3 regions of the Aminobacter sp. LjRoot7 genome follow, and region 3 is predicted to be linked to each of the others. Evidence: predicted binding sites of a transcription regulator. Region 3 holds the regulator's gene; each other region holds the start of a gene.

Region 1 (9,421 bases), on a different contig from region 3:
CGAGGCCTTCCTCGAGATTCATGTTCATGTCGACCCAGGAATAACCGAGATAGTTCAGAACCTGCGGCTGGTTGGGGAACAGCTTCAGCGCCTCGCGGAAGTTCGGTTCCGCCTTGGGCCATTCCTTCAGCCGCTCATAGGCGATGCCGCGCTGGTAGAAGACGTTCCAATTGGTGTTGGTTGGCGTCTTCAGCACGCTGACCGCCTTGTCATAGATATCGGCGGCGGCGCGGTAATTGTCAGTCGCGGCATAGACCCCGCCCAGCGCGAGATAGCCGCGCATGTCGTCCGGGTTGGCGTCGACAAGTGCCTTCAGATGCTTGATCGCCTCGTCGTGGCGCTTGAGATCGGCAAGGTTGAGACCGAGCTGCAATTCCGACAGCCGCTTGAGCGGCGAAGACGCCGGCACGCGGCGGTAAAGCTCGATCGCCTCTTCGCCATTCTGCTGCTGCTCGGCAATCGCCGCGAGCTGCACAAGAAGCTCGTCGCTCTCCGGCTTCAGCGCAAGCGCGTACTGCAGATAGAGCCTGACGAAGGGCTCGCCGCCGCCACGGTTCAGCGCGGTCGACAGGTTGAGCAGGATTTCGGCCGCGCCGTCCTGTGGGTTGGCGACCAGCGGGCTGATCTTTTCGCCCTTGGTGATCTTTTCGCGCAAGGAAGCGATCGGCAGCTTGCCGGGAGCGAACTCGTCGGCGCGGTCGAGGATGGCCAGCGCCTCGGTCTTCTTGCCAGTGCGCGCCAGGAAACCGGCATAGGATTCGGCGGCGCGCATCCAGGTTTCCGGTGCCGCACTGCCGGCGCCGAGATTATCGATGGTGGCGCGATAGATCTCGTCCGCCTTGTCCTTCTGGCCGGCCGTCTCGGCGATCATGGCGCGGTGGTAGGTCTTGAACAGCTCGTACCATTCAGGTCCTTCGAGCTTGTCGAGGAACTGCAGCCCGTCGCCGGCCTTGCCCTCGCCCTGCTTGGCCCAGGCGGTCATGACGCCGGTTATCAGCCGGTCGAGGTCGGACTCGAGCGCAAGCTTGAGCCACTTCTCCGCGCCTTCATAATCCTTCTTTCGGAAGGTATCGACGGCCAGCGCCAGACGCGAGAAGCGCTCCACGTCGGGAACGGTCTTCAGCATCTCGGCATAAGGCAGCGATTCATCGAAGCGGCCTTGCGCGATGAGCGCCAGCATCAGGCTCTGCTGCAGGGCTGCGTCTTCGGGATCGAAGGCCAGGGCGCGCTTGTAGTAGGCGATGGCGCTGTCCAGGTCGTCGTCGGCCTCGGCGGTGCGTGCCGCGAGATAGGCGCCGGAAAACGAACTGATCTCGACCGGTTCGGTGAGCTGTTTGGCATATCCAGGCTGGGAAAGAGCGGTGAAGCCCGCCAGGGCCGCAAGGCCCATCAGCCAGATCGCGCGTCGCTGCCGCATGAAAATCCTTCCTACCAAGGTCCTACGGTCGTCCAGCCGGTGGCCGGGTCGCAACCGCTTGTCGGTGCCAAGCATGGCCTTTTTGGGGTCGCGCTTCAATCCGCACCGGCTTCACAATCCGACAACCGGCTCAACGAATTCACAATGCCGAGCCGGCGGCAGGTGAAATCCTGCCTCAAACGACGCGGCTGATGCAGAAATCGATGACGTCGATGAGCGCCGATTTCTGCGGCGTCTGCTCGAGCGGCGCCAGCGCATCGCGGGCGATCTCGCCGAAGTGGCTGGCGCGGCCGATCGTGTCGGCGATTGCGCCGTGGCGCACCATCAGGCCGACAGCCTTCTCCAGCGCCGCTTCGTCGGTCTTGCCGTCCTCGATCGCGCTCTTCCAGAAGGCGCGTTCGGCAGCGGTACCGCGGCGATAGCTCAGGATCACCGGAAGCGTGACCTTGCCCTCGCGGAAGTCGTCGCCGACATTCTTGCCGAGGTCCTTGCTCGAACCGCCATAATCGAGCGCATCGTCGATGAGCTGGAAGGCAAGGCCGAGATTCATGCCATAGGAGCGCAGCGCAGCCTTGTCATTCTTCGAGGCTCCGGCGATCACCGGGCCGACTTCGGCGGCAGCCGAAAACAGCGCAGCGGTCTTTGCCTTGATGACGGCGAAATGCTCATCTTCGGTGGTTTCGAGGTTCTTGGCGGCGGCCAGCTGCATCACCTCGCCCTCGGCGATGATCGAGGCTGCGGAGGACAGGATGTCGAGCGCTTCGAGCGAGCCGACCTCGACCATCATGCGGAAGGCCTGGCCGAGCAGGAAATCGCCGACGAGCACGCTCGCCTGGTTGCCCCAGATTGTGCGCGCCGTCTTCTTGCCGCGGCGCAGGTCGCTTTCGTCGACGACGTCGTCATGCAGCAGCGTCGCCGTGTGCATGAACTCGACCGAAGTCGCGAGCCTGACGTGGTTTTCGCCGGAGTAGCCGAACATCTGAGCAGCAGCCAGGGTCAACATCGGACGCAGGCGCTTGCCGCCCGAAGAGATCAGGTGGTTGGCCACCTCCGGGATCATCTCAACGTCAGAGCCGGCCTTCGACAGGATCAGCTCGTTGACCCGACCCATGTCGGCGGAAGTCAGGTCGATCAGGTCCTTGATCGACGCAGCGTCCCGCTTTCCCTTCTCGATGTTGAGGACGACACCCAAGGCCAACACTCCCAAATTACACAGGCGCGTGGTCGCGCGCGTAGCTCTTAGGCGATTCTAAGGCGGCATGCACCGTGCCCGCAAGTGGCGAATTGGCGCGGTGCAACACGTGACGTTTACTTCGCCGCTCCAAACTGCGAATTTCCGGACATGATCGAACTCATCCGCACCAACGACGCCGTCATCATTTCCTTCGTCGAAGCGCTTCTGCGCGACGCCGGTATCGGCAGCTTCACCGCCGACGAGAACATGAGCGTGCTCGACGGTTCGATCGGTATCCTGCCGCGCCGCATCATGATCGACGCCGACGATGCCGACGAAGCGCGGCAACTGCTGACCGACGCCGGCATCGAGCACGAAATCCGCCGGAAGTGACAGCCGAGCCGCCACCCGCAAAGCAGCTGGACTTGCCACCCCACACGGTGGATGCCTTCCATCGCGGCGACTTCTGGCTGGTGCAGCCCAGCGACAGCGGCCACCGCGCCGGCATGGATGCACTGATGCTGGCCGCAGCGGTTCCCGGCACCTTCTCCGGGCGACTCGCCGATTTCGGCGCCGGTGCCGGTGCCGCCGGTCTTGCGGTGGCTGCGCGCTGCAAGCAGGCCCAGGTGCAACTTGTCGAACTCACTACGGAGATGGCGCGCTTCGCCGCGGCGACGCTCGCTTATCCCGGCAATGCATCGCTGCGTGACCGCGCGGCCGTGCTCGTTGCCGACGTCGGCCTTTCGGGCAAGGCGCGTACCGAGGCCGGTCTCGCCGACGCCTCGCTCGACTTCGTCATCATGAACCCGCCTTTCAATCCGGCGCATCACCGTCCGACCCCGGACGCGCTGAAGCGGCAGGCGCATGTCATGGAGGACGGGCTGTTCGAAAGCTGGATCAGGAGTGCCGCAGCCGTGGTCAGGCCGCGTGGTGGCCTCGCCATCATCGCCCGGCCGGAGCAGCTTGCAGCGATCCTCGCCGCACTCGACGGCCGCTTCGGCAAGGCCGAGATCGTGCCGGTGCATCCGCGCGCCGACACTGCTGCGATCCGCGTCATCGTGCGGGCGGTTCGCGCCTCGCGCGCACCGTTGACGCTCTGCCCGCCGCTGGTCCTGCGCGATCCCGGCGACAGGTTCTCGCAACGCGCCGACGACATAAGCAACGGCCGCGCATCGCTTTTCGGTGATTGAACAACGCCGGAGCATTGCGGTTGTCGCAGGAATACATACATCCCGCAGGACAAGAGACCGGAGAGACTACGTGAAGAACCTGTTCCGCCGCCTGCTGCCGAGATCGATGCGAGGCGGCGAGATCGTCATCCCCGTCATCAGGCTGCAAGGCGCGATCATGTCGGGCGGCAGCCAGTTCCGGCCGACATTGTCGCTGGCATCGACCGCCGGGCTGATCGAAAAAGCCTTCGCGATTTCCAACGCGCCCGCCGTCGCCATCTCGATCAATTCCCCCGGCGGCTCGCCGGTGCAGTCGCGCCTGATCTTCAAGCGCATCCGCGACCTTGCCGCTGAGAAGAACAAAAAGGTGCTGGTCTTCGTCGAGGACGTCGCCGCATCGGGTGGCTACATGATCGCCATTGCCGGTGACGAGATTTTCGCCGATCCGTCCTCCATCGTCGGCTCGATCGGAGTGGTGTCGGCCTCGTTCGGCTTCACCGACCTGATCAAGAAGATCGGCGTCGAGCGCCGCGTCTACACCGCCGGCGCCAACAAGGCGACGCTCGATCCGTTCCAGCCGGAAAAGCCAGAAGACGTCGAGCGGCTGAAGAAGTTGCAGCTCGAAGTGCACGAGACCTTCATCGACATGGTCAAGGAGCGTCGCCGCGGCAAGCTCAAGGACGACCCCGACCTGTTCACCGGCCTGTTCTGGTCGGGCAAGAAGGGCCTCGAACTCGGTCTCGTCGACGCGCTCGGCGATATGCGCACGGTGCTCAAGGACCGCTATGGCGCCAAGGCCGAACTCAAGTTGATTACGGCACCGCGCGGCCTGTTCGGCCGCCGCCTGGGCCTCGGCTCGTCCGCCCTGGGCCTCACGCCGGAAGCCGCCGGCGCCGTTGCCACCGGCCTCGTGGATGCGGCGGAAGAACGCGCATTGTGGAGCCGGTTCGGCCTTTGAAAAAGCCGAAACGGCAGATTATCATCGGGGGATAGCCCCGGCTGGCCGGAAACGGCACCGAAGGGAGGAGAATGAAATGCCGCAGCTCATCTTTTTCGCGCTTGTCGGCGTGGTCGCCTATGTCGGCTACCGCTCCTTCATCAAGGAGGCCGAACGGGTGACTGCCAAGGTGCGGCGCAACGAGAAGCAGCGCCAGACGGGCGCCAACGGCACGCTGGTCAAGGATCCCGAGACCGGCGAGTACCGGCTTGAGAAAGACTGACGCCCAGCCCGTGACCTTCAACAGCGTTCCGCTCGCCGAACTCGCCCCGGCCAAGATCAATCTGGCGCTGCATGTCACTGGCCGGCGCCATGACGGCTATCATCTGCTCGAAAGCCTCGTCGTCTTCGCCGAGCTCGGCGACCGCATCACCGTTACGGCAGCCGCTGAGGACAGCTTCGTCGTCGATGGCCCCCTCGCCGCCGATGTGCCTGTCGACGGCGGCAACCTCGTACTCAAGGCCCGCGACGCGCTGCGTACAGCCTTTCCCCAACACACGACCCAGCCGGTCGCCATTGCGCTCGAAAAGAACCTGCCGGTTGCCTCGGGCATCGGCGGCGGTTCGAGCGATGCGGCAGCCGCCTTGCGCGCCCTGAGCCGCCTCTGGCGCCTGCCGACCGATGCCTCCGAACTCGCCCGCCTCGCCTTGCCGCTCGGCGCCGACCTGCCGATGTGCCTGGCCGGACATCCGCTGATCGCCCGCGGGATCGGCGAAGAGCTCGACCCGGTAAGGCATTTTCCCTGCCTGCCGATGGTGCTGGTCAATCCAGGCATCGCGGTGGCGACACCGAGCGTCTTCCGGGCGCTGGCATCGCGTGAAAATCCGCCGCTCTCGCCACTCGACAGCGCCGACACCGTGCTCGACTGGCTGGCCATGAGCCGCAACGACCTCGAGCCTCCGGCGATCTCGATCGAGCCCTCGATTGCCGAGGTGCTGGCCACCCTTCGCAGCTCCGGCGCCGCTTTCACCCGCATGTCGGGATCGGGTGCCACGTGCTTCGGCATTTTCGACACCTATGCCGCCGCCTCGCGCGCGGCAGCGGCGATCTCGGCCGCACATCCCGGCTGGTTCAGCGCCGCCACCACGACCCGGACCTAGGAGCCCAACACAATGGCCAGTGAGCCCCGCCCCTTCGTTCCTGTCCGCATCGCGGTGCTCACCGTCTCCGACACCCGCACGCTGGCTGACGACAAGTCGGGCCAGACGCTTGCCGACCGCATCACTGACGCCGGCCACGTGCTCAAGGCGCGCGGCATCGTCACCGACGACAAGGACAAGATCCGCGACCGCGTCACCGCCTGGTCGCTCGATGCCGAGATCGACGTAATCATCACCACCGGCGGAACCGGCTTCACCGGCCGCGACGTCACGCCTGACGCGCTGGAGCCGATCTTCGAGAAACGCATGGACGGCTTCTCGGAGGTGTTCCACCGAATTTCCTACGACAAGATCGGGACTTCGACGATCCAGTCGCGCGCCACCGGCGGCGTGCTCAACGCCACCTTCGTCTTCGTGCTGCCCGGATCGCCAGGTGCGTGCCGCGACGCCTGGGACGGCATCCTCAAGGCGCAGCTCGATTACCGCCACATGCCGTGCAATTTCGTGGAGATCATGCCGCGCCTCGACGAGCACCTCAGGCGCGGCGGCGCTAAATCAGCCTGAAGCTAGCGCTGCGCGACGACGATTTCCGCGTCGAGCGTCTTCACGGCAAGCCCGCGAGCAATGCCTTCGGCGTCCGCGCCATTGCGCCCCAGAACCGCGGCCTGCTTCCTGGTGATGACCAGCCCCTGCTCCAGCGCGCGTGGCCGCGATGTCACCCGTTCCCAGAATGGCCGGTTGCTCGCCCTTGAACGGGTGAAGCGCGCCGCCATCGTCAGCCGGCTCATGTGGCGCACCGCATCCTCGGTCCAGCCCTCGGCCAGCCGCGCGCCCGGCTCGAGCAGCAGCAGCCAGTCGCTCTTGGCCTGCGCGATGCCCGCCTGGATGCCCCCCTTGGCGAGATAGGCGCAGCCGGCATGCTCGGCGACATAGTGGGTCTGGTCGGTAGAGCCGAGGTTGCAAACGATCACTTCGCGCACGACACCCTCGACGGCACCGCCGACCAGCGAGGCCAGCGTACGCGCCAGTCCCTCCTCGTCGTCCCTGGTCTCGATCAGAACGCTCAGCATATCTAGCCGCATATCGGAAAGCCGGCCGAAGCGCCAGCCTCACCACCCGGACAACAAAGTTCTTGCTTTGTTCTCTTTTCCAAAATAGGAATAGTTTCATGCCGAACGAATCGACGGGCGGCCATTTTCCCTCCGGGAGATAGCGAAATGGAACCCATAGCACGGGCCGATATTGCCGCTTTCAAGGGTGGCGGAGCCGGAATGGCCAACGCCATGATCGAGGAAAGCGGCCTGCGCATCAACCATGAGCGCCGGCGCGGACGTGGCGCGGGCGTCAACCCGTCAGGGCGCTACGAGCCGGTCAGCCGCCACGTCTTCGACGACGGCTGGAGCACTATCGAGGAGCTACCGCCGTTCAAGACCGAGGTCCAGGTCGAGAAGCCGCGCACCATCATCACCCGCAACGAGTCGCCCGACATCTCCTTCGACCGCTCGATCAATCCCTATCGCGGTTGCGAGCACGGCTGCGTCTACTGTTTCGCCCGTCCCACCCACAGCTATGTGGGCCTGTCGGCCGGGCTCGATTTCGAATCCAAGCTGTTCGCCAAGCCGGATGCGGCACGGCTGCTCGACCGCGAGCTGTCGAAGGACGGCTACCAGCCGCGCACCATCGCCATCGGCACCAACACCGATCCCTACCAGCCGATCGAGAAGCACTGGCGCATCATGCGCGAGGTGCTTGAGGTGCTGGAAGCACGCAATCATCCCGTCGGCATCGTCACCAAGTCGGCGATGGTCACGCGTGACATCGATATCCTCAGCCGCATGGCCGCGAAGGGCCTGGCCAAGGTGGCGCTGTCGGTGACAACGCTCGACCGCATGCTGGCGCGCACCATGGAACCACGAGCAGCGACGCCGACCAAGCGGCTGGAAGCGATCAGGCAGCTCTCCGATGCCGGCATCCCGGTCTCGGTGATGGTGGCGCCGATCATCCCCGGCCTCACCGACCAGGAGATCGAACGCATCCTCGACTCGGCCAAGGCCGCCGGTGCCACCAGTGCCGGCTACGTCATCCTGCGCCTGCCGCTGGAAGTCAGCCCGATCTTCAAGGACTGGCTGCTGCGCCACTACCCCGACAGCTATCGCCACGTGCTGTCGCTGATCCGCTCGATGCGCGACGGCAAGGACTACGATTCAGAGTGGGGCAAGCGCATGAAGGGCAAGGGTCCTTATGCCTGGCAGATCGGCCGCCGCTTCGAGATCGCGGCCCAACGCCTCGGCCTCAATTCGGTGCGCACGCCGCTCCGGACCGACCTGTTCGAGGCCGGCCCCAAGGACCAGCTGCAGCTGACGCTGCTTTGAGCATCCAGGCGGGCACCTTCGTCCGCCCCTTGCAAGAGATCCCGTCCGGCCGTTCCCCCGTGGCCAGTTGACGGTGCCTTCCCGGACCGCCGCCCTAATCGGCCGGGGAGGACTTGCGGAGGATCGGGGCCGATGCGAGCATCGCCGCACTATGGCTCGCCCGCGCTCCGATTCTCCGCCCCTCTTCGAATTCATCGACAAGCCCGACTTCGCCTTCGAAACGAAGGCGATATCGGGTGGCCTGTGGCCATGCGCCGGCCTCGACGAAGCCGGGCGCGGGCCGCTCGCCGGTCCGGTCGTGGCTGCGGCAGTCGTGCTCGACCCCGGCAACATCCCTTCAGGGCTTGATGATTCCAAACGCCTCACAGCCGCCCAGCGCGACGCGCTGTTCGACGAGGTGCTGTGCAAGGCTCTTGGCGTCGCCGTGGCCTCCGTCTCGGCCGACAGCATCGACCGCAGCGATATCCGCAAGGCGAGCCTAGAAGCGATGCGGCGCGCGCTGGCGGGCCTGCCCATGACCGCCAAATCGGCCCTTGCCGACGGCCGCGACGTGCCACCCGGTCTTGCCTGCACCTGCCGCGCCCTGGTCAAGGGCGACCAGCGCTCGCAATCCATCGCCGCCGCCTCGATCGTTGCCAAGGTCACGCGCGACCGCATGATGTCGGTCTGCGGCTCAAACGACAATCGCTACGGCTTCGAAGTCCATATGGGCTACGCCACCGCCCGCCACCGGGCGGCGATCATCGAGCACGGCGCATCGCTTCGCCTGCACCGCATTTCCTTCGCACCGTTCAGGGACTAGCCCTGACAGCAGGCGACGTCCCGAACCTGCCTTCAAGTTCGGCGAAATCCGCAACGAACCAGATCGACTTGCCCTTGTTCGTTTCGCGCACGAAGTCACGCAGCGCTCCGCTGTTTTCGAGCGCTCGTGTGATGTCGCCAACGATCGCGCAGCCGAGGCCATAATTCACGAACTTCTGAAACACCTCGCCGGCAACGCCAGTGCTGAGCTTGAGAAAGTCCGGGCCAAGCCTTTCCACAGGGATGGCGAGAAAATCCGCTTCGTTTGACCATGCCTCGCTGATGAAGTCATTGGCATCGGCAGGCGTGCGCAACACCGGGCCGTTCTGGCTGAAACGAAGCATCCGGGATTTAGCGATTTCGATGATCTCGGTCATGCGACCCGGCTAGC
Region 2 (9,421 bases), on a different contig from region 3:
CCACTGGTTGATGTCGTAGCTGGCGTTCTTGAGATCGCCCTTCTCGTCGAAGACGACATCGCCAACGACGGTGCTGATCGGTTTGCCGTCCTTGAGCGCCTCAGCGACCTTCATCGGGTCATCCGTGCCGGCACGCTCGATGCCCTGCGCGAAAGCCTGGATGGTGGCGTAGGAGAACAGCGTGAAGCCTTCCGGCACGAAACCGCCGGCCTTGATCTTCTCGACTGCTTCCTTGGCCTCAGGCTTGGCCTGCGGATCGGACGGGAAGACGAACAGCGTGCCCTCGCCGGCCGGGCCGGCGATCTGCCAGAACTCCGGCGAGGCGATCGAGTCGGGCATGATCAGCTGGTACTTCAGGCTCTGCTCTGCCGACTGGCGCAGGATGAGGCCGGCTTCGGGGTGGTAGCCGCCGAAATAGACGACGTCGGCCTTGAGCTCCTTGAGCTTGGTAACCAGCGCCGAATAGTCCTTCTCGCCGGCATTGATGCCTTCGTAGAGAACCTCGGTCAGGCCACCGGCGTTCATCGTTGCCTTGACTGCGTCGGCCACGCCCTGGCCGTAGGCGCTCTTGTCATGCAGCACGACGACATTCTTGCCTTTGTACTTCTCGGCGATCCATGGGCCGATGAAGGCACCCTGGGCGTCGTCACGCGTGTAAAGGCGCATGATCGTCGGCCAGCCCTTCTTGGCGGCATCGTCGGTCAAAACAGGATTCGACGACGCCGGCGACATCATCAGCGCGCCGGATTCGGCATAGACGGCGGATGCCGGGATGCTCGAGCCCGAGCAGGCATGGCCGTCGATGAACTTGATGCCGTTGGCAACGATGCGGTTGGCGACAGAAACCGCCTGCTTGGGATCGCAGACGTCGTCTTCGATCGACAGCTTGAGCTTGCGGCCCAAGACGCCGCCCTTTTCGTTGATCGCCTTGACGGCGGCTTCGGCACCTTGCTTGAACTGGTCGCCGATGTTGGCGAGCTGTCCGGTCATCGGACCCGCCACGGCAATGCCGATGTCCTGCGCGTAGGCGGCGCCGGCGCTGATCGACAGGCCGACAAGAGCCGCGCCGAATGTACGTTTCAAATGCATTGTTACCCTCCCTGGGACGCTCCGGAATTCCCTGATCGCGTCATACGTGCAATCGCCGAAAGCTGTCATCGCGACCGGGCCTTGTCTTGGCGCATCGGCGTCAGGATGTTGTGCCTGCAAACAGGGCGGCGGGCAATGCGGTGGGCATGACGATGCTGCCACGCTTCGGCTGGCCGAAACAAAAAGGCCGCGCCGATCTTATGGTGATCGGTCGCGGCCTTTTTCGTGGAGAGTGCCGCGAGCATCTTCGGCCCGTCGGACATTCGCCTGCCCTGTCTAACTCTTTGTTCGTCAATGGGGCATGCTGGAGGTCATGTCCCTGTCGCGCCTGGCCTGTCCTTCAAACCGTCGCGTTGTTGTTATTGGAAGCCGCCATTCAGGCGACCTCGGCCTCCCCCCGGAAGCAGATTGTTAGTGCATCGTCATCCATTCACGCGCTTCGCGCAGCGCCTTGACGATGTCGAGCTTGGACATCGTGCCGGAAAGCTCCGAGCGCAGGGCCGCAGCGCGGGCCGAGCCCTTGATCGCGGCGATGTTGAACCATTTGTGGGCGGCAACCACGTCGACCTCGCAATCGCGGCCGGTCGCATACATCATGCCGAGTTCGAGAAGAATGTCGGCCTGAGCGGTGGTTCCCATCGCGCCGAAGCCAGCGTCAAAGATTTCGAAACGTGCCATTTTCTTATCCTCTGCCTGTCTCCTGAGAGCCGGCCCGCTGGTGTTCCGGAGCTGCCCTTTCGATGCTTCCGAGAATGCCGGGGAGCCTTGAATCCGCCGTTAAATGGCTTGCTTAACTCGAAGAAAACAAACTGAAAACAAAGGGTAAAGCTCGGAATTCATTAAGGATAGGATTCCTTGCGGCGGCTGGAATTTGAAGAAAATGCGATGAAAACTCTCAGGCCGCCGGATAAGTCTTTGATAACCACGCGACACATTGATCCGCTGCCAAGGATGAACTTCGGCACTCGGACGACGCGTTTCGGGGCTCTCAAAAAGGCTCAAAACTTCCCTTGCGGCACCACTTTCGTTTTGCCGACAGCTGCATTACGCTTACGTTTGCGTAAACGTCAGGCAGGGAGAGTGCCTGTGAGCGACAATTCAACCGGGAGGACTTCAATGCTTCGCAAGATGAGCCTGGCCATCGCGGCCACCCTGATGATGGCGGGGGCTGCCTATGCCGATCCGATCGAGGGCAACTGGAAGACGGAAGCCGGATCGACTGCCGCGATCACGCCCTGCGGCGGCGGCTTCTGCATCACGCTGAAGGACGGCAAGCACGCCGGCAAGAAGATCGGCACCTTCAACGCCAATGGCGGCACCTATGCCGGCAAGATCACCGATCCGGCCAATGACAAGACCTATACTGGCAAGGCTTCGGTCGCCGGCTCGACGCTCAAGATGAGCGGCTGCGTGCTCGGCGGCCTGATCTGCAAGACGCAGAACTGGAAGAAGCTGTAAGCGAATAGCGAATAGCGAATAGCGAATAGCGAATAGACGGCTCACAACGACCCTGGCGGTCAAGAGTCCCTCATCGCTATTCGCTATATCCTAGCCGCCTTATGCCCTCGCCCGCTGGCCGAACAGTACCTTCTGGGCTTCCTTGTCGTCGGCGAGGTTACGGCGATGGTCTTCGCCAACAGCCAGGCCGCGGATAACGGCGGGACGGGCTAGCAGCGTGTCGAACCAGCGCTTGAGATGCGGGAAGTCCTCGAGCTCCTGGCCCTGGTTCTTGTAGGGCTTGACCCAACCGAGCGAGGCGATGTCGGCGATCGAATAGTCGCCCGCCAGGAATTCGCGATCGGCGAGTCGCTTGTTCATCACGCCATAGAGCCGGTTGACCTCATTGGTGTAGCGGTCGATGCCATAGGCGATCTTCTCCGGCGCGTATTGCCGGAAGTGATGTGCCTGGCCGGCCATCGGGCCGAGGCCACCTACCTGCCAGAACAGCCACTGATCGACCTCGGCACGGCCGCGCTCATCCGAGGGATAGAGCTTGCCGAACTTGCGGCCGAGATATTGCAGGATCGCACCGGATTCGAAGATCGAGATCGGCGCGCCGCCCCACTTGCCGTCAGCAGTCGGGCCTTCCGGGTCGATGATGGCAGGCATGCGGTTGTTGGGGGCGATCTTGAGGAATGACGGCTCGAACTGCTCACCCTTGCCGATGTTGATGTATTTGACCGTATAGGGAACGCCAAGTTCCTCCAGCATGATCGAAATCTTCCAGCCATTGGGCGTGGGCCAGTAATAGAGTTCGATCGGCAATGTCTGACTGGTCATTCCGCAGTCTCCGTTGGTGAGCGATGCTCTGGAGATATGCGTGGCGGGGCGAAACACAACCCTGCGGACACATTAAGCCCTGTCAATAAATTTGAACCGAAGATGAACGGAGGTCTCAGAACCCGTTCAGTCGCAGCTTGGCATAGTCCGATCCATCGAAGGAGAAGACACCAATGCTCGCCCGCCGGTTCACCATCGTCTGCCTGCTGAGTGCCCTGTTCGGGATCATGTTCGCAACGCTGGTGGCAGAGACCAGCCGCCCGGCGCGATCCTGGGAAATCGTGACGAAGTAACGAAACAACGCAAAACCGAAAAGAAGCAACGCCAATGACCCGCACCGCAACCCAGATCAAGAAGACGCTCCGGCTCCTGCCGCGCGCTGCTTTGATCCTGATGGTCCTTGCCGCTCCGGTGCTGGCCGTTCCGCAGCTTCGCGCCGACAACGGCTCGACGATCGAGGCACCTGCCGCTCGCAAGAGCGGCGTCGGCTTCGTCCTCTTGGTCAGCCTGCAGCGCGCCTGAGAGATTTGAAGGAGGCGCCGCGAGCCCCCTCGCAGCCGTCATAATTGATCTCTATAATAGGTCATGGAAAAGCGAATCTATCCTCAACCTATCGAATCGATCTCTTCGCCGCTGCCGTTTCCACGGCAGAGCTTTACTGATGCTACCAAGGCGGTTGCTGCCTTGCAGGCGCTTTACGAGCGCAACACCGCCTTCCTGCGCGATGCTTTTGCCTCGCTCGCAGCCGGCGCAGACACCAATGTCAGGTTCCGCGCCTGCTATCCCGAAGTCGGCGTCACCACGACATCCTACTCGCAGGTCGACTCGCGCCAGGCCTACGGCCACATGCCGACGCCAGGGCATTTCTCGACGACGATCACCCGGCCGGACCTGTTCAAGAGCTACCTCACCGAACAGCTCAAGCTGATCATGCGCAACCATGGCGGCCCGGTGACGGTTTCGGAATCGACGACGCCGATCCCGCTGCATTTCGCCTTCCTCGAAGGCACCCATGTCGACGGTGCCGCCGCCGACCGCATCCAGCGGCCGATCCGCGACCTGTTCGACGTGCCTGATCTCGACGGCACCGACGACCATATCGCCAACGGCACGTTCGAGATCATGCCGGGCGAATCCCGGCCGCTGGCCGTGTTCACCGCCCAGCGCATCGACTATTCGCTGCACCGGCTGGCGCACTATACCGCGACCACGCCGCAGCACTTCCAGAACTTCGTTCTGTTCACCAACTACCAGTTCTACATCGACGAATTCGTCGTATTGGCCCGCGACCTGATGGCCAAGGGCGGCGGCGGTTACTCGGAGTTCGTCGAGCCGGGCGGCGTGGTGACCAAGGCAGGCGACTCGGCGCCGTCCGAAGGCACGCCTGCCGCGCGGCTGCCGCAGATGCCGGCCTACCACCTGAAGAAGCCTGGCCATGCCGGCATCACCATGGTCAACATCGGGGTCGGACCCTCCAACGCCAAGACCATCACCGACCACATCGCCGTGCTGAGGCCGCATGCCTGGCTGATGCTTGGCCACTGTGCCGGCCTGCGCAACACCCAGGCGCTCGGCGACTATGTGCTGGCGCATGCCTATGTCCGCGAGGACCACGTGCTCGACGACGACCTGCCGGTGTGGATCCCGATCCCGCCGCTGGCCGAGGTGCAGGTGGCGCTGCAGGAGGCGGTCGCGGAAGTAACCGGCCTGTCCGGCTACGATCTCAAGCGCATCATGCGGACGGGCACGGTCGCCACCATCGACAACCGCAACTGGGAGCTGCGCGACCAGCGCGGACCGGTGCAACGGCTGTCGCAGTCGCGCGCGATTGCGCTCGACATGGAATCGGCGACGATCGCGGCCAACGGCTTCCGCTTCCGCGTGCCCTACGGCACACTGCTGTGCGTTTCCGACAAGCCGCTGCATGGCGAACTCAAGCTGCCGGGAATGGCGACGGAGTTCTACAAGCGGCAGGTGGCACAACATCTGACCATCGGCATACGCGCGATGGAGAAGCTGGCCGAAATGCCCAATGAGCGGCTGCATTCGCGCAAGCTGCGCAGCTTCGCCGAAACGGCGTTCCAGTAAGCTGCGGACCGACCAAATGGCCGCTGGCTAGTGCTTGCGGCCGAAAACAGCGGTGCGTCGAGTGAACCCGCCACCAAAGCGCGGCGCTGGCGACGGGTCGTCCGAGCCGCCCTCGCCCTTGCGGTAAAGCTGCAGGCTGTTGCCCACGGCCTGGGCCGTGCGCTCCTTCTGCTCCCAATCGGCGATCAGTTCGCGCCGCTTGTCCCTGTCCGGTTCGACAGAGGCGGCGACGCTGCGCATGCCGCCTGATATCAGCGTGCGGGTCTCGTGTTCCATCGTGGTGTAGCTGTGCTGTCGGGAGAAGCGCAGCGTCAGCGCATAGCAGGGCTCGCGCATGCCAATCGGGTGCTGCTCGGCAGACAGATGCCTGACGCGATAGGAATAGTCGCCGTTTTCGGGACCGAAGGTCTCGTCGTCGGGGACGATGTAGCCGTTGGGCAAAATAGCGACACGCATGAAGGCCAGCGCGGCGTCGTAGAGATCGATCCACGGAATGGGCGCCGGCGCGACATAGACTTCGCGGCCGATATAGTCGGCGCCGCCCAGGGTCAGCAGACCGGCTGGCTGCTCGTTGAAGCCGGGCACGGGCTCGCCGGCGAAAAGCTTGGGATGAACGGTCAGCATGCTGGGCTGCGGCTGGTCCAGAAACGCCGTGAACTGCTCTCCGGCGATGAGCATATTGTTCTGGGTCCAGTGGATGGCGCTGGCAGGCTGGATCTTGAGCAGGTGGCGGCAGACTTCGCCGAGGATCTCGACGCGCATATTGAACTCGCGCAGCGTCGCGCCGGGGCGCGGCATGCCGATCTGGCTGAAGAAGCCCGCAATTTCAGGGTTGTCGGTGACGCCTCCCATGACGCCATGATGCACCTCGACAAGGACATGCGCGGTGTGCCGGCGCACGCGCTCCCTGGCATCCGGCATCAGAAGGGTCGTGACCGCGGAGCCAAGTGTCGGGGCGAAGACTGCCGCATCGGCGGGCCGCGGAAAATAGGTGACCAGGATGCGGAACTCGCCCGGCCCCATCATCAGGACGAAATGACGGTCCTCCTGGACGATGTTGAGCGGAAGCTGATTGTTGAGCATCGCTGCACGGAAGGCATTGAGATGCAGCGACGGATAGATCTCATCTCCGCCCTCATAGAGGATCGCTGCCTGGATATTGTTGGTGTACCTGCCGGTCATGGTTGCACCTCGCGTCAAGGCAACGGTGCCATTTGGCCGCAAAAGCAAGGTTAACTTCCAGCGCAACCATAAGCTGTGGTTAAAAATCCCCTTGCGTCATGCAGGTTCCGCGTCGAGGCAGGTAAGACTACTGCCCGTTGACGAAGGACAGGATCAGGCGATGGACGTTGCCGCCATCGTTGAGCTCGACGCGGTCGAAGTCGCTGCTTTGCTGGCGTTGTGCCAGAGACGCCTCAGACAGTGGTTTGATCATCTCCTGCCTGATCTTCTTGCAGTTCGGATCGCCCGGAACCGAAAGGCCGATCGTGGTTCGCTCGATTGTCGCCACCATGTCCTTGATCATCTGGCCGTGCACCAGCTCGTGGCGGCGGACGCCTTCGTAAAAGACATCCCAGCGCTGCTTCAGCCCGCCCGGCAAGCGTCCGGCCGGCTTGGGCAAGGTGTAGGTGATGATGAGCTTTGGCTTGGCCGAGACCAGCGTGCAGGTGTCGCCTTGCGGCACGTAGTTGCGCTGCCAGGTGAGCTTGAAATTGGTGTCCGCGATGGCGCGGCCGATACCGGCTTTCGGGCCGCGCTCGCCGATCGAGGCGTAGAGCTCGGGGGCCGTGGTTCCCGAGATTGCGTAGGTCTTGACCTGCTCGACGACCTGTCCCTCGGCTTGCGCGGCAAACGGGGTCATGACGATCAGCGCCACGCATGCACGTAGCCAGCGATGGGCGGTTGATTTCATTCCAGTCTCCGCAAGGCCAATGCATGCGCGCATCGATGCCGGTTTCCAGGCCATCGGTCTCACGAGTCGCCCAGCATTTCAACCGTTGGTCACGGGCATAGCCAACTTGCACCGCGGCGCCGACGGAGCTTTCCAGCAAAGCGCAAACGGCCCATAATCGATCATCAATGGGCCGTATTTGTTGCTACATGAAATCAGAATGACGACGTTTTGCAGATTGGGCAGGATCGCCTGCTTCTTGGCGATGATGATCTTGTCGGCGCCGCTGGTCGCCGGATTCTTCGGCGCCTGGCATCCGGCGCTCGACTCGTTTGCGCATTTCAGGGTGCATCTGGCGGTGGCGATGATGCTGGCGGCACTGCCGCTGCTCTTGACCTCGCTGCGCTGGCAGGCGGTTGCCGCCCTGGCATTTGGCGCTGCGGCCCTTTCCACCACCTCCAGTTCGCTGCCCTTGCCCGGGCTCGGTCCGGTACATGCCGCGTTCCAGCCGCGCGCCGAAGGCCGGCCGGTCTACAAGATGCTGCAGATGAACCTGCGCTTCAAGAACACCGAACCCGGCAAGGTGCTGTCGCTTGTCGGCCGCTGGCAGCCCGACGTGATCACCTTCCAGGAGGTGTCGGCGATGTGGGAAGGCAAGCTGCAACCGCTGTTCGCGCGCTACCCCTATCGCATGATGTGCCCTTATCCGAACGGCATCTTCGGCGTGGCGATCCTGTCGCGACGGCCATTTGCCGAAGGCGGCGAGCCGCAATGTTTCGGCGAAGGCGCATTGGCGGTTGCCAGGGTCGATTTCGGTGGCCGGGCAAGCGACGTCGTGTCCATCCATCTCGGCTGGCCCTGGCCGTTCGAGCAGTCGGGCCAAATCGATGAATTGGGCGGCAATCTCGCTGCCCTCGGCCAGAACGCCATTCTCGGCGGCGACTTCAACGCCACACCATGGAGTGCTGCCGTGGCTCGCGTTGCCAGGCTTGGCGGGCTGACTTTGATGCCAGCCGCCGGCCGCACCTGGCTGACCTTCATGCTGCCCGATTTCATGAGCTTTGCGGGGCTGACCATCGACCATGTCATGGCCAAGGGTGACGTGCTGGTCCACCAGGTGACGATGGGTGAGGATGCCGGCTCGGACCATCGTCCGCTGCTGGTCGAGTTCTCGTTCCGCGACACGGCCACCCATCCAGAAGACAGCGAGACGGAAACGGTGGCGACCGAAAGCGCCTCAGCACCCCGCAGCTAAAGAAACGGCCCGGAAGTCTGGAGACTTCCGGGCCGTTTCGTTTGTTAGCTGGAGGCCAGCCGGCCTCGATCACATGTTTGGATAGACCGGCCCTTCGCCGCCCTGCGGCGGCACCCAGTTGATGTTCTGGTTCGGATCCTTGATGTCGCAGGTCTTGCAGTGGACACAGTTCTGCGCGTTGATGACGAACTTCGCGTCCGCATGGCCGGGATCGCCGGCGATCGAATTGCCGTCCTTGTCGACCCATTCATAGACGCCTGCCGGGCAATAGCGGCTCGAAGGGCCGGCGAAGACGCCATATTCCGAGCGCTTCTGCAGTTCCATGTCCTTGACCTGGAGGTGGACCGGCTGGTCTTCCTCGTGGTTGGTGTTGGACAGGAACACCGACGACAGGCGATCGAAAGTCAACACGCCGTCGGGCTTGGGGTAGTCGATCTTCTTGTGCTTCGAGGCCGGCTCGAGCGACTGGGCGTCCGATTTGCCGTGCTTCAGCGTGCCGAAGGGCGAGACGCCGAACAGCGTGTTGAGCCACATGTCGAGGCCGCCGAGGCCGACGCCCAGGATGGTGCCGAACTTCGACCACAACGGCTTGACGTTGCGGACCTTCTTCAGGTCCTTGCCGATGTCGGTCGAGCGCCAGGCGGCTTCGTAGGAAGCGAGCTCGTCATTGGCGCGGCCGGCGCCGATGGCTTCGGCGACATGTTCGGCAGCGAGCATGCCCGACAGCACGGCGTTGTGCGAACCCTTGATGCGCGGGACGTTGACCAGGCCAGCCGAGCAGCCCATCAGCGCGCCGCCTGGGAAGGACAGCTTCGGCA
Region 3 (9,421 bases):
CCATTAGGCCCGGAACGCTTGAACTCGCTTCCCAGCTTTCCCGCTGCTTTCAAATTGACCTGTTGCCGCAATGTTGCACCGCAATAGCCTCATTTCAATGCAAAACTAGGAAAGCACTGCTGACCTAATCGATTTGATCAAAAATGCGGGCTAGACTTTCGTCGCGCCCTAGAACGGCGAGCACGTCGAACACGCCGGGAGAGGTGCTCTTGCCCGTCAGGGCGGCCCGCAAGGGCTGCGCCACGCCACCCAATTTCAGGTTTTCGCGGCCGGCAAACTCGCGGATCGCGGCTTCTGCATTGGCTGCCGTCCAGTCGCCGGCGGCAACCGTTGCGAGCGCTGCGTGCGCGCCCCTCAGTATGTCCTTGGCCGGGCCGGCGAGTAGGCCGGCAGCCTTCTCGTCGAGCGGCAGCGGGCGCTGGGCAAACAGGAAGCCCGCGCCGTCGGCCAGTTCGATCAGTGTCTTGGCACGCTCCTTGAGGCCTGGCATGGCGGCAAGCAGCTGTGCCTTGCGCGTCTCGTCCAGTCCGCCGAGGATGGCATCGCCACCGGGCAGATAGGGCAAGGTGGCGACGAATATGTCGAACAGATTCTTGTCGTCCATCTGGCGCATGTGGACGCCATTCAGGGCCTCGAGCTTGGCAAAGTCGAAGCGCGCCGCACCCTTGTTGACGTCCTCGATCTCGAACCAGCTGATCATGTTTTCGATGCTCATCACCTCGTCGTCGCCATGGCTCCAGCCGAGGCGGGCGAGATAGTTGAGCAGCGCCTCGGGCAGATAGCCCATGGCGCGATAGGCATCGACGCCGAGTGCGCCATGGCGCTTGGACAGTTTTGCGCCGTCCGCGCCGTGGATCAGCGGGATATGCGCCATCACAGGCACGTCCCAGCCCATGGCGTTGTAGATCACTGTCTGTCGCGCGGCGTTGGTCAGGTGGTCGTCGCCGCGGATGATGTGGGTGACGCCCATGTCGTGGTCGTCGACGACCACGGCATGCATGTAGGTCGGCACGCCGTCCGAGCGCAGGATGATGAAATCGTCGAGATCCTTGTTGGGAAAGCGTACGTCGCCCTGCACGCGGTCGAGCACCAGCGTCTCACCTTCCTGCGGCGCCTTGATGCGGATGACCGGCTTGACGCCAGCCGGCGCCTCGGACGGGTCGCGGTCGCGCCAACGGCCGTCATAACGCGGCGGCTTGCCCTCGGCGCGGGCCTTCTCGCGCATCTCGGTCAGCTCTTCCTGCGAGGCGTAGCAATAATAGGCCTTGCCCATGCGCACGAGCTCCTCGGCCACCTCGCGATGGCGCGGCGCACGCTCGAACTGCGAGATCGGCTCACCCTCCCAGGTCAGGCCGAGCCAGGTGAGGCCCTCGAGGATCGCGGCCGTTGCGGCGTCGGTCGAGCGCTCGCGGTCAGTGTCCTCGATGCGCAACAGCATGGTGCCGCCGGTGTGGCGGGAATAGAGCCAGTTGAAGAGAGCGGTACGTGCGCCACCAATGTGCAGATAGCCGGTGGGCGAGGGGGCGAAGCGGGTGACGACAGGCATGGCGATTTCCAAGGGAGGCAGGGCGCTTGGCCGAAAGCCGGCGGCGCATGGCGTTTGTGTGCGGTTGATGTAGCATAGAAGGTCTGGGGCGCAAGGGGCAGGCCCGATGGGCGACCGCGTGCGGGAGGGGCAAGCCGGTCACAATCCGGTGGTCGAGGCCAGCGAGCGCGACTTGCTGACCGTTCCAGCCGCGCCTGCCGTTGTCTGGACGCAGCCTGCGGCACCCGAACCCGACTCTGCCTTTGCCGCCGGCGCATCGCCGTCACAGTCACGGAACCTGTCCTTGCTGCGACGAGGATCGCAATTGCTGTCCGGCCATCGGATCACTGGACGATCTGCCCTGGCTGCGATCGAAACGGAACTCGACCGTGGTGCCGCATTCCTGCTTCTTCCGGTTTTTCTGGCAGCCGGAGCCCTGGCGTATTTTGCGCTTCCAAGTGAGCCGGACCTAGCGCCACTTGCTGTGATGTCTGCGGTTCCGGCCATGCTCGCTTTCGCCACACGCGGACAACGGCTTCTCCACCATGCACTCGCCGCTGTCGCTGCCTGCATGCTCGGCATGGCGGTTGCAAAGTTTGAGACGGAGCGCGTGGCGACGAAGATGCTAGGCGCCGAAATCTCGACGGCCATCACCGGTCGCGTCGTTGGGATCGACAATCTGGACAACGGCAGGGTGCGGCTCACACTCGACGTCCTTTCGACCGCGCGCCCGGTGTTGCGTTATGCCCCCGAGCTGGTGCGGCTCACCGCGCGCAAGCTTCCCCAAGGTGTCATCGCATGGTCTGTGGTGACGGGCTATGTCAGGCTGATGCCGCCATCCGGGCCGGTGCGTCCGGGCAGCTACGACTTTTCCTTCGAAAGCTATTTTGACGGCATCGGGGCCAGCGGCTTTTTCATGAAGGGGCCGGAACTCGCTGAAACCACGCAGCCATTCTCGGCCAGTGATCGCGCTTCTGCTGCGATAGAAAACGCCCGGGGAAAAATAGCCCAGCGTATCCGCGACCGCATTGGCGGGCCGGAGGGCGAAATCGCGGCCGCATTGGTCGTCGGCGTGCGCGGCGGCATTCCCGAGGACGTCAACGAGGCGCTGCGGCGTACCGGCCTCTATCACATCATCTCGATCTCGGGCCTGCATATGGCCATGGTCGCGGGCACCGTCATGCTTTTGATGCGGCTGTCCTTCGCTACCGTTCCCGCCTTCACCTCGCGTCGGCCGGTGAAGAAATACGCCGCAGGTGCGGCGTTGCTCGCCACCGGCGGTTATCTGTTTATCTCAGGCGCCGAAGTCGCGGCGCAGCGCAGCTTCATCATGCTGGCGGTGATGCTGACGGCAGTGCTGTTCGACCGCGCGGCGCTGACAATGCGCAATCTGGCGATCTCGGCCGTCGTGGTTATCCTGATCTCGCCGCATGAGGTTGTCGGACCGAGCTTCCAGATGTCGTTCGCCGCCACCGCTGCCCTTGTCGGTGCCTATGCCTGGTGGTCGGACAGACGGGAAGAGCAGGCGTTGCCGGTTGGGCAGAGGTCGCTGCCATCGAAGATCTGGCGCTGGCTTGCCACGGTCGCGGTCGGCCTCGTCGCCACCTCGCTGATTGCGGGGCTTGCGACCAGCGTCTTCGGCGCCTGGCATTTTCAACGGGTGTCGCCGCTCAGCCTGTTCGCCAATCTGGCGGTCATGCCGCTGGTGTCGGTCCTGGTCATGCCTTTTGCCGTCATGGCTGGCATCTTCATGCCACTCGCCCTCGACGGCATTTTCCTCGACACGATGGGCGTTGGCCTGAACGCGATGATTGGTGTCGCCACCTGGTTCTCCGAGCGCTCGCCAGTTGATGCGGTCGGGCTTGTCTCGCCGCACGCTGTGCTGTTGCTCACCGCAGCACTCGTCATCGCGTCGACGGCGACGACCTGGCTGCGCGCCGCAGCAGTGCCTTTCGCGGCCCTTGGACTGATGACGGTCGTGGAAACGGAAACGCCCGACGTTCTCGTCTCGGAAGATGGCCGTCTCGTCGGCGTGCCGGTTGGCGACGGCAAGCTTGCCGTCAATCGTGCCAGGCCAAACCAGTTCACAGTCGACAACTGGCAGCGCGCGCTGGTGTCGGAGACACTCGTTGCGCCAGAGCGTTCTACGACGACTGCTGTTGACGGCGCGGGCAGTTCGCCCAGCGAGACCGGCTCCGAGCCAACTGGCGAAGCAAATACTCCTGGTCCGGAAGTCGGCAAGCAAGAAACAGGAGAAGCAAGAATCTCCGGTACGGAAGCCGGCAAACAAGCGTCTGGCGAAGCAAATGCATCCGGTGCGGATGCCTTCGTCTGCGGCAAGGGGCTGTGCACGGTTCAGCAACCAGGAGGTGCACGGATCGTGCATGCGGCGAATACTGCTGTCGCTGCGCGTGCCTGTGCAAGCGCAGACCTCATCGTGGTCGACGATGCCACGGCAAGCGACGTCTGCCCAGGCGTGGCGCCAACCGTACTCAGCAAGCGCGAGCTGGCGCGTCTTGGCAGTGCGTCGATATTCATTACGCCTGAGACAGAAAGCGGAGATCGGACGGTCGAGATACGCCACGCCGTGGCGGAACAGTATCGCCCGTGGCACGCCCAGCGCCAGTTCTCACGCGAGGCGAGGGGCCTGCCGCCCTACAAACGGGCCGAGAGGCGCCCAAAGGTACCTGCCGAGGCAACCACGTCGCACCCGAAGTCATCGACTGCGGCAGCCACGGTGCGTCCGAAGACGCCAATAGCCGCCGCATCGGAGTCGCCGGGAACTGCACGATAGCTAGTGCAGATCAGTCAGGCTTCAGATTGCCAGATGGCAGTGAGAGAATGATCGGGCCAAGAGCCCTCCCATATCCCATGTCGCAAAGCCTGTTCCGCCTCGGGGCACCACATATGGTCTGCTCGACAATCTGCGGGGCTTGACGACCTCCGCTACACGGTCCTGTTCATAAGACCGCGCCGTTTCAGCCTGCTGTCGCAGAGAAATTCAGTAGCGGCGGATCAGTCCGACAAGCTTGCCCTGCACCTTGACCCTGTCGGGTCCGAAGATGCGGGTTTCATAGGCCGGATTGGCGGCTTCAAGCGCGATCGAGGCACCCTTGCGCCGGAAACGCTTGAGCGTTGCCTCTTCGTCGTCGACGAGTGCCACGATGATCTCGCCGGGATTGGCCGTGGTCGAACTGCGGATGACGACAGTGTCGCCGTCGAAGATGCCGGCCTCGATCATCGAGTCGCCTTTGACCTCGAGCGCGTAGTGCTCACCGCCCATGATCATGTCTGGCGGCACCGCAATCGAATGCGTCTTGTGCTGGATGGCGTCGATCGGCACACCGGCGGCGATGCGTCCCATCACAGGGATGGTAATGGCCGAGCCAGCGTCGTCGTCATTGCCCGCCGACATGGAGCGCGAGGGTTCAGGCTTGCGGCCGAGGCTGCCCTCGATGACGCTGGGCGAAAACTTCTTCGCCGCGTTGAGCCCAGGTGCGATCGAGTCGGGCAGGCGCAGCACTTCGAGCGCACGCGCCCTGTTGGGCAGGCGCCTGATGAAGCCACGTTCTTCAAGCGCCGTGATCAAGCGATGGATGCCGGACTTGGAGGCGAGGTCGAGCGCTTCCTTCATCTCGTCGAAGGAGGGCGGAATGCCTGCCTCCTTCAGCCGCTCGTGGATGAATAGCAAAAGCTCGTGTTGTTTGCGCGTCAGCATCGCCACCCCCGAGGAATCAGAAGAAAAACAAACCCAGAACAAACACTATATGTTCCAGTTGTGTTCCGCAACTGTTGATATTTCGTGAAGGGTAGAGGTCGCTGGTTCAGCGCAGCATCATCACCTGGCAGGCACTGCCGGCTTCAACAGCTGGAGCGAAGGGGGCGCGCACGATGGCGCAGTTGGCGTCGGCCAGCGTACGCAGCATCGAAGAGTCCTGGATCAGGTATGGCGTGACGATGAGCCCGTCGGCAGTTTCGCTCGCGATCGCGCGGACGAAGTCCTGGCGCAGGTCATTGGCCGCCATCGCCCTGTCGAGAACGCCCGTGCGCATGTCGGGCGAATAGGAACGTCCACCGAGCTTCGCCACCAGGGGCTTCAGGAAGATCTGCGAGCAGATCAGGCTGGCGACCGGATTGCCTGGCAGGCCGACACAGCGGCTGGCGCCGAGCCGACCGAACATCAGCGGCTTGCCCGGGCGCATGGCGATTTTCCAGAAGTTGAGGTCCATGCCGAGTTCGGTCAGCACACGATGGACGAGATCATGGTCACCGACCGATGCGCCGCCCAGCGTGACGATCACGTCGGCGTCCGCTGCGAGCGCCTTCGCCACCAATGCGGCGATGGCATCGGTGCGGTCGGCGGCGATGCCGAGATCGAGCACGCGCGCGCCGACAGACTGGACGATGGCCGCGACGCCATAGGCGTTGGAGGCAATGATCTGGTCGGGTCCGGGATTGCTGCCAGGCGGCAACAGTTCGTCGCCGGTGGCGATGATGGCGACCAGAGGCGCGCGCACCACGTTGACGCTGGGATGATTGGCAGCCGCGATCAGCGAGAGCGCTGCCGGGTCGAGCACGCGCCCGGCATCGAGAATGAGGTCGCCCTGCTTGAAGTCGAGACCCCTGGCGCGGATGTTACGGCCGGCAAGCGTCGGCTCGACCACCTCGATCTCGCCATTGCCGAGATCGCGAACGTTTTCCTGAATGACGACGGTATCAGTGCCTTGAGGCACCGGTGCACCAGTGAAGATGCGGACGCACTCGCCTGGACCGACGGTACCAGTGAACTGCTTGCCGGCGGGTGCCTGGCCAATGACCCTGAGTTGCGCCGGCAGCGAGGCGATGTCGGCGGCGCGCACGGCGTAGCCGTCCATGGCGGAGGCATCAAAGGGTGGCTGGGTGCGGAGCGCATGCAGCGGTGCCGACAGCACCCGCGCTGATGCCTGGGCGAGGCCGACAGTTTCCGTGCCGCGCGGTTCGGCGCCGTCGAGCAGGCGCGCCAGGGCGTCGGCGACGGGCAGCAGGGCCATCTATTCCGCCGCCTTGTAGTCGCCAGACTTGCCGCCGGTCTTCTCGACCAGCCGGATGCCGGAGATCACCATGCCGCGGTCGGCGGCCTTGGCCATGTCGTAGATGGTGAGACAGGCGACCGAGGCTGCGGTCAGCGCCTCCATTTCGACGCCGGTCTTGCCGGTCACGCGGGCAAGTGCCGTCACGCGCAGACCGGGCAGGGCCTCGTCAGGCTCGATCTCGACTGAAACCTTGGTCAAAAGGATCGGATGGCAGAGCGGCACGAGCTCATGCGTGCGCTTGGCTGCCATGATGCCGGCGATGCGGGCGGTGCCGAGCACGTCACCCTTCTTGGCGTTGCCTGACAGGATCAGCGCCAGCGTTTCCGGACGCATGATGACATGGCCTTCGGCGATCGCCGTGCGTGTCGTCTCGGCCTTGTCGCCGACATCGACCATGTTGGCCTCACCGGTGGCGCCGATATGGGTGAGGGTGGTTGCCATGTCAGGCGCTTGCCAGGGCTGCGCCATCGAGCAGCGCGCGCGTCGCCGATGTCACGTCGGCCTGCCGCATCAGGCTTTCGCCGACGAGGAAACTGGAGATGCCGGATTTCTGCAGGCGCTGGCAGTCGGCATGGGTGAAGATACCGCTTTCGCCGACCAACAGCCGGTCGGCCGGCACCATCGGCGCCAGGCGCTCCGACGTGTCGAGACTGACCTCGAAGGTGCGCAAATTGCGGTTGTTGATGCCGAGCAGGCGCGACTGAAGCTTCAGCGCGCGCTCCGTCTCTTCCTCGTCATGGACCTCGACAAGCACGTCCATGCCGAGTTCGAACGCCTCATCCTCGAGCCGCTTGGCATCGTCGTCGCTGAGGCTCGCCATGATGATCAGGATTGCGTCCGCGCCCCAGGCACGGGCTTCGTGCACCTGGTAGGGTTCGAACATGAAATCCTTGCGTAGCGCCGGCAAGTCGCAAGCGTCGCGCGCGGCGGTCAGGAATTCGGGTGCACCCTGGAACGACGGCGTGTCGGTCAGCACCGAAAGACAGGCAGCGCCGCCATCGGCATAGGCCCTGGCAAGTGCCGGCGGATCGAAATCGGGGCGGATAAGGCCCTTGGACGGGCTCGCCTTCTTGATCTCGGCGATCAGGCCGAAGCGGCCATCATGACGCCTGGTTTCGAGGGCTGCGAGGAAACCGCGTGGCTTCGTGACGTCGCGGGCGCGCGCCTTGAGCTCGGCGAGTGGCAGCAACGCCTTTGCTGCTGCGATCTCGTCGCGCTTGTAGGCTTCGATGCGGCGCAGGATATCGGCCATGTCTTTATCCGTTCGAAACGGCGACCAGGCGGTCGAGCACAGCCTTGGCGCGGCCGCTGTCGATCGCCTCGGCGGCCAGCGGCACGCCTTCGCCGATCGTCGCTGCCTTGCCGGCAACCACCAGGCCCGCGCCGGCATTCATCAGCACCGTGTCGCGATAGGCACCCTTGGCACCTTCGAGAACGCCGCGCAGGGCAACCGCATTGTATGCGGAATCGCCGCCACGCAGTTCTTCGCGCGTGTGCTTGCTGAGGCCGACCTGTTCGGGCGTGAGCGTAAACGTGCTGATGACGCCGTCCTTAAGGGCCGCGACATGGGTCTCACCCGTGGTGGTGATCTCATCATAACCGTCGCCATGGACGACCCAGACGTGCTGGGCCCCGAGTTCCTTCAGCGTCTCGGCCACCGGCTGCACCCATTCGGGCGAAAACACGCCAACCAGCTGGCGGTTGACGCCGGCGGGATTGGAGAGCGGTCCGAGCAGGTTGAAGATGGTGCGGGTGCCAAGTTCGACGCGGGTCGCGCCGACATGCTTCATCGCCGGGTGGTGCGCCGGCGCGAACATGAAGCCGACGCCGGCGTCATGGATGCAGCGGCCGATAGCCTCGGGCGTGAGGTCTATGTTGACGCCAAGTGCGGTCAAGACGTCGGCGGCGCCCGTCAACGAGGAAAGGCCACGGTTGCCGTGCTTTGCGACAGGCACGCCTGCGCCCGCGATGACGAAGGCCGAGGCGGTCGAGATGTTGACGCTGTGCGAGCCATCGCCGCCGGTACCGACGATGTCGATGGCGTCGTCAGGGGCTTCGACGCGCAGCATCTTGTCGCGCATGGTGGCGACGGCGCCCGAAATCTCGCTGACGGTCTCGCCGCGCACGCGCAGCGCCATCAGGAAGCCGCCGATCTGGCCGGGCGTCGCTTCGCCCGACATGATGATGTCGAAGGCCTCGCGAGCCTCCTCGAAGGTGAGGGGGGTGCCCGAAGCGACCTTGGCTATATGCGGCTTGAGTGCGCTCATGGCGTTCCCACCGCAAGTGCACGGGTGATCGCCGCCTGGTTGATCGTTGCCTGGTATTCGCCCTGGAGCTGGGCGACGATCTGGTCGAGCAGGTCGTCCGCCATGCCGGAGGCAAACTGCTTCTGCGCGTCCTCTGGCACGGCGCTCTTGTCGGCGCCGGCTGGCTCGAACACTTCGGCGACCTTGAACAGGATCTGTGCGTCGCCGGCAGGAGCGGGGATGATGCCGGTGCCGCCTTGGCCCATGGCAAACATCGCGGACGCACCCTCGCGGCCGAAGTCGGCATCGTCGGCTTCGCGCTTCAGGCCACGCTTGGTCTGTTTCTCGAGCTTGAGCTCGCCTGCGATCACGTCGAGCGAGGCGCCGTCCTTGAGGCGCTTCTCGAGCTCGTCGGCCTTGGCCTTGAGCAGCTTCGTCGCTTCGGCGGCGGTCCAGTCGGCAACGACCTTCTCACGCACCTCGTCGAGCGTACGGTCGCGGGCAGGTGTGATGTCGTCGATTTCGTAGAACACGAAGCCGTTGGTGCCGACATTGAGCGGCGGGTTTTCGGTGCCTGC

Evidence for each region. The regulator LexA, encoded in region 3, represses DNA repair genes until DNA is damaged. The targets are predictions, from matches to a motif close to TGTTCNNNNTGTGTTCNG.
Region 1: ACSQ3E_RS06565 (PA0069 family radical SAM protein) is a predicted target of LexA. The motif match lies at 6,985-7,002, and genes of this name have one in related genera.
Region 2: ACSQ3E_RS07750 (sel1 repeat family protein) is a predicted target of LexA. The motif match lies at 1,890-1,907, and genes of this name have one in related genera.

Annotation. Positions count from the first base shown of each region.
Region 1 is NZ_CAXUPX020000002.1:177,729-187,149, reverse strand. It holds gene ACSQ3E_RS06610 (tetratricopeptide repeat protein) at 1-1,417, opposite strand, end outside; gene ACSQ3E_RS06605 (polyprenyl synthetase family protein) at 1,593-2,609, opposite strand; gene ACSQ3E_RS06600 (putative signal transducing protein) at 2,760-2,984, shown strand; gene ACSQ3E_RS06595 (tRNA1(Val) (adenine(37)-N6)-methyltransferase) at 3,011-3,781, shown strand; gene ACSQ3E_RS06590 (S49 family peptidase) at 3,852-4,718, shown strand; gene ACSQ3E_RS06585 (NfeD family protein) at 4,795-4,980, shown strand; gene ACSQ3E_RS06580 (4-(cytidine 5'-diphospho)-2-C-methyl-D-erythritol kinase) at 4,967-5,857, shown strand; gene moaB (molybdenum cofactor biosynthesis protein B) at 5,870-6,421, shown strand; gene ACSQ3E_RS06570 (glycosyltransferase) at 6,424-6,927, opposite strand; gene ACSQ3E_RS06565 (PA0069 family radical SAM protein) at 7,075-8,229, shown strand; gene ACSQ3E_RS06560 (ribonuclease HII) at 8,381-9,031, shown strand; gene ACSQ3E_RS06555 (DUF4180 domain-containing protein) at 9,021-9,407, opposite strand.
Region 2 is NZ_CAXUPX020000002.1:424,994-434,414, reverse strand. It holds gene ACSQ3E_RS07760 (ABC transporter substrate-binding protein) at 1-1,089, opposite strand, end outside; gene ACSQ3E_RS07755 (hypothetical protein) at 1,155-1,352, opposite strand; gene ACSQ3E_RS07750 (sel1 repeat family protein) at 1,501-1,767, opposite strand; gene ACSQ3E_RS07745 (DUF2147 domain-containing protein) at 2,206-2,547, shown strand; gene ACSQ3E_RS07740 (glutathione S-transferase family protein) at 2,647-3,369, opposite strand; gene ACSQ3E_RS07735 (hypothetical protein) at 3,485-3,697, opposite strand; gene ACSQ3E_RS07730 (hypothetical protein) at 3,697-3,891, shown strand; gene ACSQ3E_RS07725 (AMP nucleosidase) at 3,955-5,457, shown strand; gene ACSQ3E_RS07720 (hypothetical protein) at 5,485-6,639, opposite strand; gene ACSQ3E_RS07715 (DUF922 domain-containing Zn-dependent protease) at 6,767-7,369, opposite strand; gene ACSQ3E_RS07710 (endonuclease/exonuclease/phosphatase family protein) at 7,569-8,603, shown strand; gene ACSQ3E_RS07705 (electron transfer flavoprotein-ubiquinone oxidoreductase) at 8,673-9,421, opposite strand, start outside.
Region 3 is NZ_CAXUPX020000003.1:266,711-276,131, forward strand. It holds gene gltX (glutamate--tRNA ligase) at 125-1,552, opposite strand; gene ACSQ3E_RS10865 (ComEC/Rec2 family competence protein) at 2,013-4,319, shown strand; gene lexA (transcriptional repressor LexA) at 4,527-5,243, opposite strand; gene ACSQ3E_RS10875 (molybdopterin molybdotransferase MoeA) at 5,350-6,555, opposite strand; gene moaC (cyclic pyranopterin monophosphate synthase MoaC) at 6,556-7,038, opposite strand; gene trpC (indole-3-glycerol phosphate synthase TrpC) at 7,040-7,849, opposite strand; gene trpD (anthranilate phosphoribosyltransferase) at 7,854-8,864, opposite strand; gene ACSQ3E_RS10895 (SurA N-terminal domain-containing protein) at 8,861-9,421, opposite strand, start outside.